2 regions of the Streptomyces sp. NPDC016640 genome follow, and region 1 is predicted to be linked to the other one. Evidence: riboswitches for the same ligand, from Rfam matches in the RefSeq annotation. Region 1 holds a riboswitch; the other holds the start of a gene.
The links. A riboswitch is a leader RNA that binds a small molecule or an ion and turns the genes downstream of it on or off. The one in region 1 is predicted to bind S-adenosylmethionine.

Region 1 (10,409 bases):
CAAGACCTTCGCCTGGCCGACTCTCAACAAGGGCACCAACACCATCTCGGTCTCCTGTGCCGACGGCGACAAGTGCAACGTCCTGCTGGACCAGCTGTGGCTGAAGCAGGGCCGGGTCAAGGACTGACCTGCCCTACGCCGGATTCGCAGCGCTGATGCAGCGCAGTTCCGGCGGCAAGCGTCCTAGTCGTCTCTGCCCGAGAGTGATGGCTGAAAAGTGCCATCGAGTGGCGGGATATGCAATCTTGTTCACATCGCTTGGACTGCAACGCGCCCAAGCAGTTCCTTGTAACTTCCCCGGTCGAAGTCGCCGGCCGTCGGGGACAGGACCGTGGCCGCCGACAGGGCCGTCGCCCGGGCGAGGCGGTCGGGCCAGGGGCGGTGTTCCACCAGGGCGGAGAGCAGGCCGGCGACGGCCGAGTCGCCGGCGCCGGTCGGGTTGCCGTCCAGCCGGGACGGAGGGGCCGCGTGCCAGTGGCCCTCGGGGCCCAGCGCCAGGAGGCCCTCCGCGCCCAGGGAGGCGACCACCGTGCGGGCGCCGCGCCGGCGGGCGTCCTGGGCGGCGCGCAACGGCTCGTGGAAACCGGTGAGTTCGGCCAGTTCCCCGGCGTTCGGCTTGAGGATGTCGGGGCGGCTGGCCACCCCCCGGCGCAGTGCCGCCCCGCTGGTGTCCAGGAGGACCGGAACCCCGGCCGCGCGGGCGGTGCGGACCAGTCCCGCGTAGGCGCCCACCGGGACCCCCGGCGGCAGGCTGCCGCACAGGGCCACCGCCGAGGCGGAGGTCAGCAGATCCTCGTAGACCTCCTGGAAGGCGGACCACTCGGCGTGGTCGACGGTGGGGCCGGGCTCGTCGAGCCGGGTGGTGCCCCCGGACCGCTCGTCGAGCACCGTGACGGTGCGCCGGGTCGTGCCGGCCACCGGGACCAGTGCGTCCACCAGGCCCGGGACCTCGGTGAGCCGCTCCCGCAGGATCCGGCCCGTCGTGCCGCCGGCGAAGCCGGTGACCGTCACCTCGTGGCCGAGGGCGGCGAGCACGCGGGCCGCGTTGACGCCCTTGCCGCCGGGGCGTTCCGCGACCTCGGTGACCCGGTGGGAGCTCCCCGGCCGCAGGGACGGTACGCGATGGGTGATGTCGAGAGCGGTGTTCAGCGTGACCGTGAGGATCACCGGGCCGACCTCCCCCTCTTGCCTGCGCTCGCCGTGTGTGCCGGGGTCACGATCATGCCAAACGGACGGCGGCCGGCCCACCCCCCGGACCGGCCGCCGTCCGCCGAGTGCTGGAGAAATCAACCCAGTTGGGGATCAACCACCCATTCTCCCCGGCGCATCACGCCCACCAGGTCGAAGGCGGCGTCCAGGACGACCAGGTCGGCGTCCTTGCCGGGTTCCAGCGAGCCGATCCGGCCGTCCAGGCCGAGCAGCCGCGCCGGGTTGGTGGAGATCGCGGCGACGACGTCCTCGACGGGCAGCCCGTCGACCGTCACCGCCCGCTTGAAGGCGCGGTCCAGGGTGAGCGTGGAGCCGGCGATCGAGCCGCCCTCCACCAGCCGGGCCACGCCGTCCGCGACCTCGACCTCCATCGGGCCCAGCATGTAGCGGCCGTCGCCGAAGCCCGCGGCGTCCATCGCGTCGGTGATGAAGGCGACCCGGGCGGCGCCCGCGTGGTGGAACGCGAGCCGGAGGGCGGCCGGGTGCAGATGCGTACCGTCGTTGATCAGCTCGACGGTGACCCGCTCGTCCTCCAGCAGGGCGGTGATCGGGCCGGGGGCGCGGTGGCCGAGCGGCGGCATCGCGTTGAAGAGGTGGGTGGCGACGGTGGCGCCCGCGTCGATGGCCAGGAGCGTCTGCTCGTACGTGGCGTCCGTGTGCCCGACGGCCGCGATCACGCCGTGCTCGGCCAGCAGCCGTACGGAGTCCAGGCCGCCGGGCAGTTCGGTGGCCAGCGTCATCATCCGCGCGTGGCCGTGCGCGGCGTCGATCAGCTTGCGGACCTCGGCCGGGTCGGGGTCGCGCAGCAGGTCCTCGTTGTGCGCGCCCTTGCGGCACGGGGAGATGAACGGCCCCTCGAAGTGGATGCCGGCGATCTCGCCCTGCTGGGCCAGTTCCGCCAGCATCCCGGCGTGCCGGGCGAGGAAGTCCAGGTCGCCGGTGACGGCGGAGGCGACGAGCGTGGTGGTGCCGTGCCGGCGGTGGGTGCGGACGCCCTGGAGGACGTCCTCGGCGGTGCCGCCGGCGAAGGAGCCGCCGCCGCCGCCGTGGTTGTGGATGTCGACGAAGCCGGGGACCACCCAGTGGCCGCTCACGTCGACGACGTCGGCCTGTCCGGGGGTGGTGTCCGCGATCCGGGTGCCGTCGACGATCACACGGCCGTCGTCCACGGTCCCGGTGGGCAGGACCACCCGGGCACCGGCGAGAACCTTGGTGGGGGCCATCAGGTGGTTACCTCCGAGGGGTCTGAGGGGGCCGAGGGGGCCGGGGGAGCTGGGGAGGCCGGGGGATCCGGGAGGACCGGGGAGGCCGAGGGGCCGGCGGTGGCGAGCAGGTCCCGGGCGAGGAGGCCCGCGCCCAGGCAGCCGGCGGTGTCCCCGAGGGCCGCGGGGACCAGGGACGGCGGCTTCTGGAAGGTGATCCGCCGCCGGACGGCCTCCCGCAGCGGTGCGAACAGCGTGTCCCCCGCCTCGGCGAGCCCGCCGCCGATGATCAGCGTGCGGGGGTCCAGCAGGGTGAGCGCGGTGACCAGCCCGTCGGCCAGCGCGTCCACCGCGTCCTGCCACACCTCCCGGGCGCGGACGTCCCCCGACTCGACGGCCCCGGCGCAGTCGGCCGCGTCCGCGCCGGGGTCGCCGCAGGCCGCCGCCCACGCCTCGCTCACCGCCGCGGCGGACGCGAACCGCTCCAGACAGCCGCGCCGACCGCACGGGCAGGGGGCGCCCCCGGGGCGTACGACGACGTGGCCGATCTCACCCGCGAAGCCGTGCGCGCCCGCCTCGACCCGGCCGTCGATGCCGATGGCGCCCGCGATGCCGGTGCCCAGCGCCACGAACAGGAAGCGGTCGACGCCCCGGCCCGCGCCGATGCGCCCCTCGGCGAGCCCGCCGGTGCGCACGTCGTGGCCGAGGGCGACGGGGATGCCGCCGAGCCGCTCGGCGAGCAGGGCGCGCAGCGGGACGTCGCGCCAGCCGAGGTTGGCCGCGTAGACGGCGGTGCCCCGCGCCTCGTCGACGATGCCGGGGACGGCGAGGCCGGCGGCGGACGCGGGCTCGCCGTGCCGGCGGATGCCGTGGGCACGCAGTTCGGCCGCGAAGTCGAGGATGTCCGCGACCAGCGCGTCCGGGCCGCGTTCGCGGCCGGTGGCCCGGCGGGCGCGGTGCAGCAGCTCGCCGTCCGCTCCGACCAGGGCGGCCTTCATCCCGGTGCCGCCCACATCGAGGGCGATGACGTGTCTCACAGGGGACAGTGTGGCCCGGGCACCCTCAAGAGGTCTAGTCCACTCGCGTGGTGTAGACCTTAATCCGATTATCGAAAACATTTCGGATGGCGCGGGAGCGCCGGGGCAGGGGCAAGGCACGTGCAGCGGCGGCTCAGGACAAGAACGATCGCGGTGGTGTCCGTACTGGGGCTGACGGGCGTCCTCGGCGGATGCGGTGCCGACGGCGGATCGTCGGACGTGACCCTGAGGCTGGTCGCCGCCGAGTACGGCGACAGCGCGGCCAACAGCTCCGAGAAGTACTGGGCCGAGCTGGTCGATCGCTACGAGGCCGAGCACCCGGACGTGAAGGTCGAGGTCAGCGTCTACTCCTGGAGCGACGTCGACCGCAAGGTCAGGGAGATGGTCGACGCGGGCGACCCGCCGGACATGGCGCAGATCGGCGCGTACGCCGACTACGCGGCCGAGGGGAAGCTCTACCAGGCCGGCGACCTGCTCTCCATCCCCGTCCAGGCGGACTTCCTCCCGCAGCTCTCCGCCGCGGGCGAGGTCAACAGCGTGCAGTACGGCATGCCGTTCGCCTCCTCCACGCGCGTGCTGTTCTACAACAAGAAGCTGTTCGCCGAGGCCGGCATCACCCCGCCGAAGACCTGGGCCGAGCTCGCCGCCGGCGCCGAGGCGCTCAGGGCCGAGGGAGTGAAGTACCCGTACGCGCTGCCGCTCGGCCCGGAGGAGGCGCAGGCCGAGACCATGCAGTGGCTGCTCGGCGGCGAGGGCGGCTACACGGACCTGACGGGCACCTACAGCATCGACTCCGTGCAGAACGTCCAGACCTTCACCTGGCTGAAGGACGAGCTGGTCGGCAAGAGCCTCACCGGTCCCGTCGCGCCCGGCGAGCTCAACCGGGCCGACGCGTTCGCCGCGTTCGCGGCCGGTGACGTCGGCATGCTCAACGGGCACCCCTCGTTGATGGGGATGGCCGAGCAGAAGGGCGTGGAGTTCGGCATGGTGCCGACGCCGGGTGCCGACGGCGAGAGCCCGTCCACGCTCGGCGTCGCCGACTGGATGACGGCCTTCAGCGAGAACGGCCACCGCGACCAGGTCGGCGACTTCCTCGACCTCGTCTACAGCGAGGAGAGCGTGCTCGGCTTCTCCCGCCGGTACGACCTGCTGCCGGTCACCAACTCCGCGTCCCGCGCGATGGCCGCGTCCGAGGAGGGCCGGGCCCTCAAGCCCTTCCTCGACCAGCTGCCCACCTCCGAGCTCTACCCGGTCGGCAAGACCTCCTGGGCGGCGGTCAACGCGGCCGTCAAGAAGCAGATCGGCAAGGCGGTCGGCCCGAACGGCAGCCCCGAGGGCGTCCTCGGCGCACTCCAGGCGACGGCGACGCGCGCGGAGAGCACGGAGTAGCCTGCGGGACATGGACCAGCGGGGCGAGGGCGAGGCGGAGCACGAGGCCGGCGGGCTGGCCCGGCGCGAGCGGGACATCCTCGCGCTGGAACGCCGCGGCTTCGCCGGCCCCGGCGTCAAGGAACGGACGATCCGCGAGGAACTGGGCCTGGCGCCGGTGCGCTACTACCAGCTCCTCAACGCCCTCCTCGACGACCCGCGCGCCCTCGCGCACGACCCGGTGACGGTCAACCGCCTGCGCCGCGTACGGGACGCCCGCCGCGCGGAGCGCTGAGGGCGCCGTCAGCCGATCCGGTCCGCCAGCGCCCGGAGCAGCCGCACGACCCCCCCGGGTCCGTCGGTCACCACGTCGGCGCGGTCCCGCACCTCCGTGACCTCGTCGCTGCCGCTGCACACCAGGAGCCCCGGCGTCCCGGTGGCGCGCAGCTCGTCGACCGCGGTGTAGGCGGGCAGGTCGCCCAGGTCGTCACCGGCGTAGAGGACCGTCTGCGCGCCGATGTCCCGGGCGTACTCCGTCAGGGCGACGCCCTTGTCCATGCCGGGCGGCCGCAGCTCCAGGACCAGGCGGCCGGGCTCGACGATCAGGCCGTGCCGGGTGGCGAGGCCGGTCACCGGCTCGCGCAGCGCCTCCCAGGCGGCCTGCGGGTCCTCGGCCCTGCGGGTGTGCACGGCCACCGCCCGGCCCTTGTCCTCGACCCAGGTGCCCCGCCGGGCGCCGGCCCGGTCGAGCAGCCCCGGCAGCTCCGCGCGGGCGGCGGCGACGCCCGGGTGCGGGGCGGGCGCGGTGACCGTGCCGGTGACGGCGTCCCAGCGCTCGGCGCCGTAGTGGCCGAGGACGACCAGGTGCTCCAGTCCGGCCACGCCGGCGAAACCGCCGAGCCGCACCGCCACCGCGGCCGGCCGGCCGGTGACGACCGCGACCGAGGCCACCTTCGGCGCGAGCGCGGCGAGCGCGGCCACCGCGCCGGGGTGCGCGCGGGCCTGCTCGGGATCGGCCACGATCGGCGCGAGCGTCCCGTCGAAGTCGAGCGCGATCAGCGCCTTCGCCGGCCGCGCGAGCAGCGCGTCCAGCCCTTCCCGCCCGGCCGGCGATCCCGGCGCCGGCAGATCACCGGCGCCCCCGCCGCGCGCGCCCTTGTCCCGAGGGTCCGTGGAATCCGTATGACTGCCCATACCGCCAACCTATCCACGCCCGCGGGGTCGCACGCGTGCGTGATCGGCCACACCCGCCCACCGGTCAGCCGGGGACGCCGTCCCGCAGCGCGTTCAGCTGGTCCAGGAACCACCGGGCCGGCGGGAGCGCGGTCGCCGCCGCGGCCAGGCGCTTGCTCCGCTCGGTGCGCTCCGCCGGGCGCATGGACAGGGCCTCGTGGAGGGCGCGGGCGGTGCCGGAGACGTCGTAGGGGTTGACCGTGATCGCGTCCTCGCCCAGTTCCTCGTGGGCACCGGCCTCCCGCGACAGGACCAGGGCGCAGCCCGCGTCGGAGACGACCGGCACCTCCTTGGCCACCAGGTTCATGCCGTCGCGGATCGGGTTGACCAGGGCCACGTCCGCCAGCCGGTAGGCGGCCAGCGAGCGCGCGAAGTCGTCCTTGACGTGCAGCACGACCGGCCGCCAGTCCGGCGTCCCGTACCGCTCGTTGATCTCCTCCGCCACCCGCCGCACCTCGGCGGTGTAGTCGCGGTACACGGCGAGGTCCTGCCGGGAGGGGTAGGCGAAGGCGACGTGCACGACGCGTTCGCGCCACTCGGGGCGGTCCTCGAGGAGCTGCCGGTACGCCAGCAGACCGCGCACGATGTTCTTCGACAGCTCGGTGCGGTCGACCCGGACGACCGTGCGGCGCGCCCCGCCGTCGGGAGCCGTGCCGATCTCCTCCCGCAGCGCGGCGATCCGCTCCTCGACGTCCGCCTCGTGGGACCGGGCGCGCAGGAAGTCGGCGTCGGCCCCGAGGCCGTGCACCCCGATCCGGGTCTCCCCGAGCCCGCCGGTGTACCGCTCGCAGCACGCGGTGAACGCATCCGCCCAGCGGTGGGTGAGGAAGCCGAGCCGGTCGGCGCCCAGCATCCCGCGCAGCACCTGTTCCGCGATGTCGTCGGGCAGCATCCGGAAGTACTCCGGCGGCGCCCAGGGCGTGTGCGAGAAGTGACCGATGCGCAGGTCCGGGCGGAGTTCGCGGAGCATGCCGGGGACCAGCGTCAGGTGGTAGTCCTGCACGACCACGGCGGCCCCCCGCGCCGCCTCCTCGGCCAGCGCCTCGGCGAACGCGCGGTTGTAGGCCTCGTACGACGCCCACTGCCGGCGGAACCCCGCGTCGAAGACCGGCTCCAGCGGCGTCTGGTAGAGCATGTGGTGCACGAACCACAGCACCGAGTTGGCGATCCCGTTGTACGCGTCCGCGTGCACGTCCGCGGGCACGTCCAGCATCCGCACGCCGTCCTCGCCGACCCCGCGCCGCACGGCCTCGCGGTCGCCGTCGGACAGCGCCGAGCACACCCACAGCGCCCCCGCGTCCGGCCCGATCGCCGACAGCCCCGAGACGAGTCCGCCGCCGCCCCGCCTGGCCCGCAGCGAACCGTCCTCACCCACCTCGTACGAGACCGGCCCCCGGTTGGAGGCGACCAGCACCTGAGCAGCACCGAACGTAGAAGACATACGCCTCAACCTAGCCCGGCCCCCGGGCACTCAAACGTCGCCGCCGGCCCGGTGCGAGGGGTCAGGCCACCCTGCGGGCCCGGTACTCCGCGATCTCCGTCATCGGGGGGCGTTCCTCGGTGTCGACGGAGAAGGTGCGGGGGGCGAAGGTGCCGCCCGTGCGCTCGAACTGGGTGAGGGACGGCCGGATCAGATGGCCGCGGGCCAGGCGGAGCTGGGCGGTGCGGTAGATCGCGGCGGCCATGCGGCCGAGGGCCTGGTCGTCCTGGTGGCGGTGCTTGCGGACGCCGACGTCGACCTGGGCCAGGGCGTCCAGGCCCACCAGGTGCAGGGCGTCGACCAGCATGCCGAGCTCGACGCCGTAGCCGACGGGGAAGGGAAGCCGTTCCAGCAGGGTGCGGCGGGCCGCGTACTCGCCGCCGAGCGGCTGGACGAAACCGGCCAGCCGGGGCCAGTGCATGTTCAGCAGCGGGCGGGCCACCAGTTCCGTGACCCGGCCGCCCTGGCCGGTGGCCGCCGGGCCGGCGGCGCGTCCGTCGGGCAGCGTGAGCGGACGGTCGTACATGGCCTTGACCAGGTGGACGTCCGGCTCGGTGAGCAGCGGGCCGACGATGCCGGAGACGAAGTCGGAGGAGAACTCCCGCAGGTCCGCGTCGACGAAGCAGACGATGTCGCCGCGGGTGGCGAGCAGGGACCGCCACAGCACCTCGCCCTTGCCGGGCACCGCCGGGACCCGCGGCAGTATCGCGTCCCGGGACACCACGGTCGCGCCCGCCGCCGCGGCCCGCTCGGCCGTGCGGTCGGTGGAGCCCGAGTCGACCACCACGATCTCGTCGACCAGCGGGGCCCGGAGCACCAGGTCGTTCCGGATGGCCGACACGATCTCGCCGACCGTCGCCTCCTCGTTGAGTGCGGGCAGCACCACGCTCACCGTCCGGCCCGTGGCCCGCTTGGCGGCCAGGACCCGGTGGAGCGGGCGGTCGGCCACCGACCAGGAGCGGTCGGCCAGCCAGCGCTCGACTTCTTCCAGCACGCTTCCCGGCTCCTCACTGACCTGTGATCCATCTCGCGGTTCGGACGACTATCTCAACCATGCGGGCCTTCGGTTACAGTCTTGAACAACGCCGACGACCACCGCACGCCGGGGTCACCGCGCGGATAACTGAACACCGCTCATCCAGAGGGGCAGAGGGACACGGCCCGATGAAGCCCCGGCAACCCTCCAGTCGGTTCCCGTCACGCGGACGTGGCGAGGCTCCCGGCTCGGGAAGGTGCCAAATCCGTCTCACGGCGAGATGCGTCGTGAGGAAGATGAGGAGAAAGGGCCTCGCCTCACATGGCTGTGCAGACAGTTGCAAGCACCACCGATTCCGCTCCCGGCAGCTCCGTGGACCTGGGCCCGGCCGCCGCGCTCTCATGCCGCGAATGCGGTCACCGCGTCCCGCTCGGCCCCGTCTTCGCCTGCGAGGAGTGTTTCGGCCCGCTGGAGATCGCCTACGACTTCTCCGCGTACGGCACCGAGGAACTCCGCGAGCGGATCGAGGCGGGACCCGCGAACATCTGGCGCTACGCGCCCCTGCTGCCCGTCCCGGCGGACGTGGCGACCAAGCCGAACATCAACCCCGGCTGGACCAAGCTCGTCCAGGCCGACAACCTCGCGCGCGAGCTGGGCGTCGACCCCGGCAAGCTGTTCGTGAAGGACGACTCCGGCAACCCGACGCACTCCTTCAAGGACCGCGTCGTCGCCCAGGCCATCGAGGCCGCCCGCGCCTTCGGCTTCACCACCCTGTCCTGCTCCTCCACCGGCAACCTGGCCGGCGCCGTGGGCGCCGCGGCGGCCCGGGCCGGCTTCCGCTCCTGCGTGTTCATCCCGCACGACCTGGAGCAGGGCAAGGTCGTCATGGCCGCCGTCTACGGCGGTGAGCTCGTCGGCATCGAGGGCAACTACGACGACGTGAACCGCTTCTGCTCGGAGCTGATCGGCGACCCGGCCGGCGAGGGCTGGGGCTTCGTCAACGTCAACCTGCGGCCGTACTACGCGGAGGGGTCCAAGACCCTCGCGTACGAGATCTGCGAGCAGCTCGGCTGGCGGCTCCCCGACCAGATCGTGGTCCCGATCGCCTCCGGCTCGCAGCTCACGAAGATCGACAAGGGGCTGCAGGAGCTGATCGGGCTCGGTCTGGTCGAGGACAAGCCGTACCGGATCTTCGGTGCGCAGGCCGAGGGCTGCTCCCCGGTGTCCACGGCCTACAAGGCCGGCCACGACGTCGTGCGCCCGCAGAAGCCGGACACCATCGCCAAGTCGCTCGCCATCGGCAACCCGGCGGACGGGCCGTACGTGCTGGACATCGCGCGGCGTACCGGTGGCGCGGTGGAGGACGTGACGGACGAGCAGATCGTCGAGGCGATCAGGCTGCTGGCCCGGACGGAGGGGATCTTCGCGGAGACGGCGGGCGGCGTGACGGTCGGCGTCACCAGGAAGCTCATCGACGACGGCGTACTCGACCCGGCCCTGACCACCGTCGTGCTCAACACCGGTGACGGCCTGAAGACGCTCGACGCGGTGGCCGGCACCGGGCTCACCACCACCATCCGCCCCAACCTGGAGTCGTTCCGAGAGGCAGGCCTCGCATGAGCGTGACCGTCCGCATCCCGACCATCCTGCGCACCTACACCGGTGGGCAGGCCGAGGTCAGTGCCCAGGGGGCCGACCTCGGCGAGGTCATCGCCGACCTGGAGAGGAACCACGCCGGGATCGCCGCCCGGGTCCTGGACGACCAGGGCAAGCTGCGCCGGTTCGTCAACGTCTACGTCAACGACGACGACGTCCGCTTCGAGCAGGGCCTCAAGACGGCCACCCCGGACGGTGCGGGCGTCTCCATCATCCCGGCGGTCGCCGGCGGCTGATCATTACCTTTG
Region 2 (10,409 bases), on a different contig from region 1:
GCGACGGACCGGATCTCCTTCGGCGGCTCCGTCGAAGCGGGCGGGACGGCCGACCCCGACAAGCCCCTGGAGGTCGTCGCCGAAGACCCGGCCGGGCGCGTCACGGACGTCACCGCCGTGGACGCCTCAGGGCGCCACCTGGCGGGCGAACTGGCCGCCGACGGCAGCCGCTGGCACAGCACCTCCCCGCTCGCCACCCACACCCGGTACACGGTCCGGGTGAGCACCGAGGACGAGGACGGGGCCCCCGGCCGCAGGGTCCTCACCTTCACCACCGGCAAGCCCACCACGAGCAAGCGCCTGGCCGTGACCTTCGGCCCCCCGGCGGGCACCTACGGCGTCGGCCAGCCCCTCACCGCCGAACTGGACGCGCCCGTCGCGGACCGGGCCCGGCGGGCCGTCGTGGAACGCGCCCTGAAGGTCGAGTCCACGCCCGCCGTGACCGGCACCTGGCACTGGGTGGACGACAAGAAGCTGCACTACCGCCCGAAGGACTACTGGCCGGCCCACGCCACCATCAGCGTGCGCAGCGCCCTGGAGGGCGTCGCGATCGGCGACCGGCTGCGGGGCGGCACGGCCGAGCCGCTGACGATCCGCACCGGCGACCGGGTGACGGCCGTTACCGACGCCGCCGCGCACCGGCTGACCGTCCACCGGAACGGCGAGGTGATCAAGGAGATCCCCGTCACCACCGGCAAGCCCGGCTTCGAGACCCGCAACGGCGTCAAGGTCGTCCTCGCCAGGGAACGCCTCGTACGTATGCGCAGCACCACCGTCGGCATCGCCGAGGGCTCGGCCGAGTCGTACGACATGGACGTCCACTTCGCCACCCGGGTCACCTGGAGCGGCGAGTACCTGCACGCCGCCCCGTGGTCCGTCGGCTCCCAGGGCTCCGCCAACGTCAGCCACGGCTGCGTCGGCATGAACACCACGAACGCCGAGTGGTTCTTCGACACCGTGCGCGCGGGCGACGTCGTCGAGGTGGTGAACTCCGCCGGCGACACCATGGAGCCCTTCGGCAACGGCTACGGCGACTGGAACCTCGACTGGACCGAGTGGCGCGCGGGCAGTGCCCTGACCTCCGGCACGGCTGCGGACCCCGGGGAGTCGGCCCGCCTCCGGCCGGCGGCGGTGTGACCCCCGGGGGCGCGGGAAAGGCGCGCGACCGGCCACGGGGGCCCCGCGGCCGCACCACCACGGCACGGATCGGGCTCCTAGACGCTCTGCAGGAACCTCTGCCGCAGCAGGGCCGCCAGCGCCGAGGCGAACTCCACCGGCTCCACCGGCAGGGTGACCGCGCCCTCGGCGCGACTCCACGTCGCGAGCCACGCGTCCTGCGGCCGCCCGATCAGCAGGAGCACCGGCGGACAGCGGAAGACCTCGTCCTTGATCTGCCGGCACATCCCCATGCCGCCCATCGGCACGGCCTCACCGTCCAGCACGCACACGTCGATGCCGCCCCGGTCCAGTTCCTTCAGCACGGCCGCCGGGGTCGCGCACTCCACGAACTCCACGAGGGGCACGTCCGGGGCCGGCCGCCGGCCGGTGGCGAGCCGCACCTGCTCCCGGGTGTGGGCGTCGTCGCTGTAGACCAGCACCGTGGCGGTCGCCTGCATTGTTCCTCCGCGCGTAAGAGAGAGGGCATCGCTCTGTCGGGAACTTCGGGTACCGATGGCGCGGATGCTACCCCTTCGAACCGCTTGTCAACACTGGTTCGGACATGGCTTCGAAGGGGCGCCCGGTGGGCCATACGGGCAGTACAGGACGGGCGAACACACCGAACGGCACCCCCGGGAGTGAGGGCGGGATAAGCGACCGACATAATGTCGGCGTGGCGACAGCAACGACAGTAGATACCGGGCACGCGCACCCGTCGGTCAACCGGCCGAACCTCACCAGCGTCGGAACCATCATCTGGCTGAGTTCCGAGCTGATGTTCTTCGCGGCCCTCTTCGCGATGTACTTCACCCTGCGATCGGTGACCGGACCCGACTTCTGGTCGGAGAAGGCCGACAGCCTGAACTTCCCGTTCTCGGCGGCGAACACCACGATCCTGGTGCTTTCCTCCCTCACCTGCCAGCTCGGCGTGTTCGCCGCCGAGCGCGGTGACGTGAAGAAGCTCCGGACGTGGTTCATCGTCACGTTCATCATGGGCGCGGTCTTCATCGGCGGTCAGGTCTTCGAGTACACCGAGCTGGTCAAGCACGAGGGCCTGTCCCTCTCCTCCGACCCGTACGGCTCGGTGTTCTACCTGACCACCGGCTTCCACGGCCTGCACGTGACGGGCGGTCTCATCGCCTTCCTGCTGGTCCTGGGCCGGACCTACGCGGCCCGGAGATTCACCCACGAGCAGGCGACCGCGGCCATCGTCGTGTCCTACTACTGGCACTTCGTCGATGTCGTCTGGATCGGCCTCTTCGCCACGATCTACATGATCAAGTAACCGGGCCACATCCGCGCGCGCTCGAAGCGGCGCACCCAACAGAAGCATCGACGCAGAAGATCCTGACACCGGGGTAATCCGTGAAAAAGCTCTCCGCACGACGACGCCATCCGCTGGCGGCGCTCGTCGTCCTACTCCTCGCGCTGGCATGCACCGGGGGGCTGTACGCCGTGTTCGCACCCGCGGACAAGGCGCAGGCCGACGAAACCGCCCAGTCCCTCACCATCGAGGAGGGCAAGAAGCTCTATACGGTCGGCTGCGCGAGCTGCCACGGCACCGGCGGTCAGGGCACCTCCGACGGCCCGACCCTGGTGGGCGTGGGCGCCGCGGCCGTCGACTTCCAGGTGGGCACCGGCCGCATGCCGGCCGCCACCTCGCAGGCCGCGCAGCTCCCGGACAAGAAGGCCGTCTACACCCAGGCCCAGATCGACCAGCTGGCGGCGTACATCTCCTCCCTGGGCGCCGGCCCGGCCGTCCCGACCGAGCAGCAGTACGGCCCCGAGGGCGCCGACATCGCCAAGGGCGGCGAGCTGTTCCGCAACAACTGCGCGCAGTGCCACAACTTCACCGGCAAGGGCGGTGCGCTCACCCACGGCAAGTACGCCCCGACCCTGGAGGGCGTCGCCCCCAAGTACATCTACGAGGCCATGCTCACCGGCCCGCAGAGCATGCCCGTTTTCCCCGACAGCGCGCTGTCGGAGCAGAACAAGAAGGACGTCATCGCGTACCTGCACGCGGTCAACGGCGAAGAGACCGAGAGCTTCGGCGGCCTCGAGCTGGGTGGCCTCGGGCCGGTCGCCGAGGGTCTGTTCGGATGGATCTTCGGACTGGGCACGCTGGTCGCGGTCGCCGTCTGGGTCGCCGCTCGGACCGCAAAGGCCAAGAAGTCATGAGTAGCCAAGACATTCCCGAAGAGAACCTGCCCGCCGCGCGGGACACCACCCGTGGCGCGGTGAAGCTCGCCGACGACCGGAACCCGTTCGCCGACCCGGGCCTGCCGCCCCACGAGCACCGGATCCAGGACCTCGACGAGCGGGCCGCCAAGCGGTCCGAGCGCACGGTCGCCCTGCTGTTCACGGTGTCGATGCTGGCCACCATCGGCTTCATCGTGTCGTACGTCACGATCCCGGTGGACCGGGTGGTCCACATCTTCCCGCTCGGTCACGTCAGCGCGCTGAACTTCGCGCTCGGCATGACGCTCGGTCTCGCCCTGTTCGCCATCGGCGCCGGCGCGGTCCACTGGGCCCGCACGCTGATGTCGGACCACGAGCTCGCCGACGAGCGGCACCCGATCGAGGCCTCCCCCGAGGTCAAGGCGAAGGTCATGGACGACTTCCGCCAGGGTGCCAAGGAGTCGGTGCTGGGCCGCCGCAAGCTGATCCGCAACACGATGTTCGGCGCGCTCGCCCTGTTCCCGCTCTCCGGCGTGGTGCTGCTGCGCGACCTCGGACCCCTGCCGGGCACCAAGCTGCGCCACACGCTGTGGTCCAAGGGCAAGCTGCTCGTCAACATGAACACGAACGAGCCGTTGCGGCCGTCCGACCTCACCCTGGGCTCGCTGACCTTCGCCAAGCCCGAGGGCCTGGAGGAGCACGACCACGGCTTCCAGACGGAGATCGCCAAGGCCGCCCTGATGCTGGTCCGCATCCAGCCGGACGACATCAAGGACAAGCGCTCGCTCGAGTGGTCGCACGAGGGCATCCTCGCCTACTCGAAGATCTGCACCCACGTCGGCTGCCCGATCTCCCTGTACGAGCAGCAGACGCACCACGCGCTGTGCCCCTGCCACCAGTCCACCTTCGACCTCGCCGACGGCGCCCGGGTGATCTTCGGTCCCGCCGGTCACGCCCTGCCGCAGCTGCGCATCGGCGTGAACGACGAGGGCTACCTCGAGGCGCTCGGCGACTTCGACGAGCCCGTCGGGCCTGCTTTCTGGGAGCGCGGATGAGCACCACCAACTCCACCACGCATACATCGGCCGCCGACGCGTCGGGCCGCTCCCGCGCGAAGGCGCCGGCCGGCGAACGCGTCGCCGACTGGGCCGACGGCCGGCTGGGGATCTACTCCCTGGCCAAGGCCAACATGCGCAAGATCTTCCCCGACCACTGGTCGTTCATGCTGGGTGAGATCTGCCTCTACAGCTTCCTCATCATCATCCTCACGGGTGTGTACCTGACGCTGTTCTTCCACCCGTCGATGAACGAGGTGGAGTACCACGGCTCCTACGTCCCGCTGCAGGGACAGCTGATGAGCGAGGCCTACAAGTCGACGCTGGACATCAGCTTCGACGTCCGGGGCGGTCTGCTGATCCGGCAGATCCACCACTGGGCCGCGCTGGTCTTCCTGGCCGGCATGTTCGTGCACATGATGCGCGTGTTCTTCACCGGCGCGTTCCGCAAGCCGCGTGAGATCAACTGGCTGTTCGGCTTCCTGCTGTTCGTCCTGGGCATGTTCACCGGCTTCACCGGTTACTCGCTCCCGGACGACCTGCTCTCCGGCACCGGTATCCGCTTCATGGAGGGCGCGATCCTGTCCGTGCCGATCGTCGGCACGTACCTGTCGTTCTTCCTCTTCGGCGGCGAGTTCCCCGGCGACGACTTCGTGGCCCGGTTCTTCTCGATCCACGTCCTGCTGCTGCCGGGCATCATGCTCGGCCTCGTGGTGGCGCACCTGATCCTGGTCTTCTACCACAAGCACACGCAGTTCGCGGGCCCCGGCAAGAACAACGACAATGTCGTCGGCATGCCGCTGCTGCCGGTCTACATGGCCAAGGCCGGAGGCTTCTTCTTCCTGGTCTTCGGTGTGCTCGCGGCCGTCTCGGCGATCGCCACGATCAACCCGATCTGGGCACTCGGCCCGTACCGGCCGGACATGGTCTCCACCGGCGCCCAGCCCGACTGGTACATGGGCTTCTCCGAGGGTCTGATCCGTGTGATGCCGGGCTGGGAGATCAACTTCTGGGGTCACACGCTCGTCCTGGGCGTGTTCATCCCGCTGCTGATCTTCCCGCTGGTCCTGGTGTCGATCGCGGTCTACCCGTTCATCGAGTCCTGGGTCACCGGCGACAAGCGCGAGCACCACATCCTGGACCGCCCGCGCAACGCCCCGACCCGCACCGCGTTCGGCGTCGCGTGGATCACGCTGTACGTCGTGCTCCTCATCGGTGGTGGCAACGACCTGTTCGCCACCCACTTCCACCTGTCGATCAACGCCATCACCTGGTTCGTGCGGGTCGCGTTCTTCGTCGCGCCGGTCCTGGCGTTCATCGTCACCAAGCGGATCTGCCTCGGCCTGCAGCGCCGGGACAGGGACAAGGTGCTGCACGGCCGCGAGTCGGGCATCATCAAGCGCCTGCCGCACGGTGAGTTCATCGAGGTCCACGAGCCGCTCAGCCAGGAGCAGCTGCACACCCTCACCGCGCACGAGCAGTACAAGCCGGTCGAGATCGGCCCGACGGTCGACGAGAACGGTGTCCGGCGCAAGGTCGGCGCGACGGAGAAGCTGCGCGCCAGGCTGAGCAAGGGGTACTACGGCGAGGACGCGCAGGTCGCGAAGCCGACCGTCGAGGAGTACAAGGAGATCACCAGCGGCCACGGCCACCACTGATCACCGGTTCGCCTCACCCGAGTCGCCACACGACGGCGAAGGGCCCCCGTCCGTTCCGCGGACGGGGGCCCTTCGCCGTCCCCGGACCTGGATAGGGTGGGTGCGGGACCCCCGCGGTCCCGGAACTCCTCTACGACGATCAGGAGCGGCCGATGAGCGCTGTGACCCCCGCTGGAGGCGACACCGCGGCGGGCCGCTCCTGGCCCGCCCTGCTGAACGGACTGCTGGACGGACGGAACCTGTCCGCCGACGACACCGCCTGGGCGATGGACCTGATCATGCGCGGCGAGGCGAGTGACGCGCAGATCGCCGGGTTCGCGGTGTCCCTGCGGGCCAAGGGCGAGACCGTCGAGGAGATCACCGGCTGCGTCCGTGCGCTGTACGACCACGCCCATGTGATCGAGGTGCCGGGAGACACCGTCGACATCGTCGGCACCGGCGGGGACGGCGCGAAGACGGTGAACATCTCCACGATGTCCTCGATCGTCGTGGCCGGCACCGGCGCGAAGGTCGTCAAGCACGGCAACCGGGCGGCGTCCTCGGCATCCGGTGCCTCCGACGTCCTGGAGAAGCTCGGCGTCAACCTGGAGCTGACCCCGCGGCGGGTGGCCGAGGTCGCCGAGGAGGCCGGGATCACCTTCTGCTTCGCGGTGAAGTTCCACCCGGCGCTGCGCCACGTGGCCGCCGCCCGGGGACAGCTGGGCATCCGTACGGTGTTCAACTTCCTCGGTCCGCTGGCCAACCCGGCACGGGTCAAGGCCCAGGCGGTCGGGGTCGCCGACCCGCGGATGGCCCCGATCATGGCCGGTGTGTTCGCCGCACGCGGCCACTCCTCACTGGTGTTCCGCGGCGACGACGGCCTGGACGAGCTGACCACCACCGCCACCTCGCGGGTGTGGGTGGTCCGGGACGGCGAGGTCACCGAGGAGGCCTTCGACCCGCGCGACGCCGGTCTCGACCTGGTGCCCGTGGAAGCGCTGCGCGGCGCGGACGCCTCGTACAACGCCGAGGTCGCCCGGCGGCTGCTGGACGGCGAGCGCGGCCCCGTACGGGACGCGGTGCTGCTGAACTCGGCGGCGGCGCTGGTCGCCCTGGAGCCGGGCCCCGGAACCCTCACCGAGCAGATCCGTGCAGGGATGGCGCGGGCGGCCGAGGCGATCGACTCGGGGGCCGCCGGGCGGGTCCTGGAGCGCTGGGTGGCCGTCAGCAACGCGTAGCGGCCCGACGGCGGACGTCCCGCGATCCGGACCCGGGTTGCGGGACTCGATCACTTCACGTACGTTCCTCTCCAGGTCATGAGTGACAGCCATCAGGCCCCGGCCGGCTGTCCGGCAACCCTCCGTCCGTGGCGGGGTGCCCCGGGTGAAGACCAGGCCGATGGGCAGCAGGGCGCGTCGGCAAGCGCGGACCCCTCGCACGCTGTGAACAGCGTGGGGCCAGGGGTCCTGGTCGTCGAGGAGCCTTCCGTGAGCAAGCGAATGCGCTAGGGCCGCAGAGCCCCGCCTCCGCACACCCCCTTTCTCTTCCCCCCGTGCTCGAGCGATGTGTGCTCGCGCGGCGGTTCCGCCTGCCTCACCGGGAGTTGCGCCATGTCCGTCTCCACCGCTGCCGTCGGCCAGTCCGTCTGTTCCCCGCTGCCCGTTCTGGGCCGGGACGTCACCGTCCCCCTCGTCACGGGCGGCGAGGTCGCCTACGCCGCGCTCGACTACGCCGCCAGCGCGCCCGCGCTCCAGCGCGTCTGGGACGACGTGGCCGCGTACGCGCCGTACTACGGCAGCGTCCACCGCGGCGCCGGGTACCTCTCCCAGCTCTCCACCGACCTGTTCGAGAACGCCCGCCGCACCGTCGCCGAGTTCCTCGACTGCCGCACCGGCGACCAGGTGGTGTTCACCCGGTCCACCACCGACTCCCTCAACCTGCTCGCCGCCGCGCTCCCCGACGGCTGCGAGGTCTTCGTCTTCGAGACCGAGCACCACGCCTCCCTGCTGCCCTGGGGGTCCGCCCGCGGCACGCGCCTCACCTGCCTCGACGCCCCGAGCAGCCCGCGGCAGGCCGTGGAGACCCTGGAGCGCGCCCTCGCCGGCCGTGACCCCCGCGGGCCCGCCCTGGTCTGCGTCACCGGCGCATCCAACGTCACCGGCGAGCTGTGGCCCGTACGGGAACTGGCCGCCGCCGCGCACGCGCACGGTGCCCGGATCGTGCTGGACGCCGCCCAGCTCGCCCCGCACCACCCGGTGAGCCTCCGCGACCTGGACGTCGACTGGGTCGCGTTCTCCGGGCACAAGCTGTACGCCCCCTTCGGCTCCGGTGTGCTGGCCGGCCGCGCCGACTGGCTGCGGCAGGCCGAGCCCTACCTCGCGGGCGGCGGCGCCAGCCGCAAGGTCACCCGCCGCGCGGACGGGGGAGTGGACGTGGAGTGGCACGACGGCGCCGCCCGCCACGAGGCCGGATCCCCCAACGTCATCGGCGCCTACGCCATCGCCTCCGCCTGCAAGGCGCTCACCGAGGCCGGTTTCGAGGCGCTGCTCGCCCATGAGGAGCGGCTGATCCGCACGGTGCGCGACGGGCTCGCGGACGTTCCCCAGGTGCGGTTCCTGTCCCTGTTCGGGGACGACGCCCCGCGCGTCGGCGTGCTCTCCTTCGTCGTCGAGGGCTGGAACAGCTCCCACTTCGCCGCCGCGCTGTCCGCCGAGTACGGCATCGGCGTACGGGACGGGCTGTTCTGCGCGCACCCGCTGGTGCGCACGCTGCTCGGCGGTGACCCGCAGGCCCAGGGCGAGTGCGGCGCCCCCGAGGCGGCGCCCGGGGAGAAGTCCCTCAACGCCATCCGGGTCAGCTTCGGCGCGGGCACGCCGGACGAGCACGTGGAGCGGTTCGTGCGGGCGGTGCGGGAACTGGTGCGGGACGGGGCGCGCTGGAGCTACCGCACGGTGGACGGCCGCTGCGTGCCGAATCCCTCCGCCCGGGCGTGACGGTGCCGGTCCGCCGGGTGCGGCGGCGAGCGCCGAGGCCGTGCCCTCACCGCCGTCGACCAGCGGGATCCGGTCGAGCTCGGCGTCCGATGCGTTCCTCGCCCTCGACGATCAGAATCCGGTTCATGTGCGCGTCTCCTCCCGCGATCGGTCCAGCGTCAGTACGAAGGTGGCGCCGCCGCCCTCGGTGTCGTACAGGCGGACCAGGCCGCCGTGGCCCTCCGCGATCGCCCTGACGATCGACAGGCCGAGTCCGGCGCCCGAGCCGCGCGCGCCACGCCGGGCGGTGCCGCGCCTGCCGTGGACGTCGGGGTGGGCGAGCCGCTGTCCAGTTCGACGCGCGGCGGCACCTCGGGGGCGCGGGACTGTCGGCGAGCGCGAAGCTGGTCGCGGCGGCGCCCAGCGGGATCAGTACGACGGCGGCCAGGGCCGCCATCCGGCGAGTGAGGACCATGGACCCGATCCTGCGCGCCGGACCGCAGGGCCCGGATGGGTCCAGGATGAGGAACCCTTCATCTCCTCCGCGCCGGCCGGCCTCAGCTGTCCAGCCCGATGGCGAACGCCGCCTCCAGGTCGTGCTGCGAGTACGTGCGGAACGCCACGTGCGTGTCGGTGCCCTCCACCCCCGGGATCTTGCTGATCCGGCCGGGGATCACCTCCGCCAGGTCCTCGTGCTCACGGACCCGGACCATGGCGATCAGGTCGTAGGTGCCGGTGACGGAGAAGACCTCGCTGACGCTGTCCAGCGCGGCGATCCGCTCCGCGATCTCGGGGATCCGGTCCACGCTGGTCTTGATGAGGACGATCGCGGTGATCACGGCTGGTTCTCTCCCTCGGGGGCCGGAGCAGGGGCGGACTTCACTGTAGTCGCCCTGCCGGAACACACCCACGCGCAGCCGAAGCCCAGGCCGAACCCCACCACGTGCGCCAGGTACGCCACCCCCGGCCCCTGGGCCGCCCGCCCCGCCGCCACCCACTGCAACGCCGCCCAGCACGGCAGCACCACCCAGGCCGGCAGACGTACCGGCAGGAAGAACAGGAACGGCAGGAGGCTGGTCACCCGCGCCCGGGGGAACAGGAGGAGGAACGCGCCGAGGACCGCCGAGACCGCCCCCGAGGCACCGACCAGGGACCGCTCGGAGCCGGCGTTGGCGGCGGCGTACCCCAGCAGCGCGAGGTAGCCGCAGCCGGCGTAGCACAGGGTGAACCGCACCCGGCCCATCCGTGCCTCGGTCATCGTGCCGAAGACCTGGAGGAAGAGCATGTTGCCGAGCAGGTGCACCCAGCTGCCGTGCACGAACAGCGCGGTGGCGGGGGTGAGGACGGCCCCGGGTGAACCCTCGAACAGGTCTGCGGGAATCACGCCCCAGCGCCGGAAATAGGCCCGC

Region 2: another riboswitch for S-adenosylmethionine. It lies ahead of ACF07S_RS13075 (aminotransferase class V-fold PLP-dependent enzyme); the one in region 1 lies ahead of thrC (threonine synthase).

The regions. Positions count from the first base shown of each region.
Region 1 is NZ_JBIBRG010000003.1:385,282-395,690, reverse strand. It holds gene ACF07S_RS08680 (carbohydrate-binding protein) at 1-127, shown strand, start outside; gene ACF07S_RS08675 (1-phosphofructokinase family hexose kinase) at 250-1,167, opposite strand; gene nagA (N-acetylglucosamine-6-phosphate deacetylase) at 1,287-2,432, opposite strand; gene ACF07S_RS08665 (ROK family protein) at 2,432-3,448, opposite strand; gene ACF07S_RS08660 (extracellular solute-binding protein) at 3,605-4,837, shown strand; gene ACF07S_RS08655 (DUF3263 domain-containing protein) at 4,848-5,111, shown strand; gene otsB (trehalose-phosphatase) at 5,120-6,010, opposite strand; gene ACF07S_RS08645 (trehalose-6-phosphate synthase) at 6,075-7,490, opposite strand; gene ACF07S_RS08640 (glucosyl-3-phosphoglycerate synthase) at 7,552-8,523, opposite strand; SAM riboswitch class I at 8,661-8,808, shown strand; gene thrC (threonine synthase) at 8,827-10,125, shown strand; gene ACF07S_RS08630 (MoaD/ThiS family protein) at 10,122-10,397, shown strand.
Region 2 is NZ_JBIBRG010000005.1:217,641-228,049, reverse strand. It holds gene ACF07S_RS13110 (Ig-like domain-containing protein) at 1-1,137, shown strand, start outside; gene ACF07S_RS13105 (hypothetical protein) at 1,215-1,616, opposite strand; gene ACF07S_RS13100 (heme-copper oxidase subunit III) at 1,832-2,443, shown strand; gene ACF07S_RS13095 (c-type cytochrome) at 2,524-3,336, shown strand; gene ACF07S_RS13090 (Rieske 2Fe-2S domain-containing protein) at 3,333-4,391, shown strand; gene ACF07S_RS13085 (cytochrome bc complex cytochrome b subunit) at 4,388-6,049, shown strand; gene trpD (anthranilate phosphoribosyltransferase) at 6,202-7,266, shown strand; SAM riboswitch class IV at 7,341-7,459, shown strand; gene ACF07S_RS13075 (aminotransferase class V-fold PLP-dependent enzyme) at 7,639-9,021, shown strand; partial or broken gene ACF07S_RS13070 (ATP-binding protein) at 9,145-9,318, opposite strand; partial or broken gene ACF07S_RS13065 (small secreted hydrophilic protein) at 9,303-9,475, opposite strand; gene ACF07S_RS13060 (Lrp/AsnC family transcriptional regulator) at 9,558-9,839, opposite strand; gene ACF07S_RS13055 (rhomboid family intramembrane serine protease) at 9,836-10,409, opposite strand, start outside.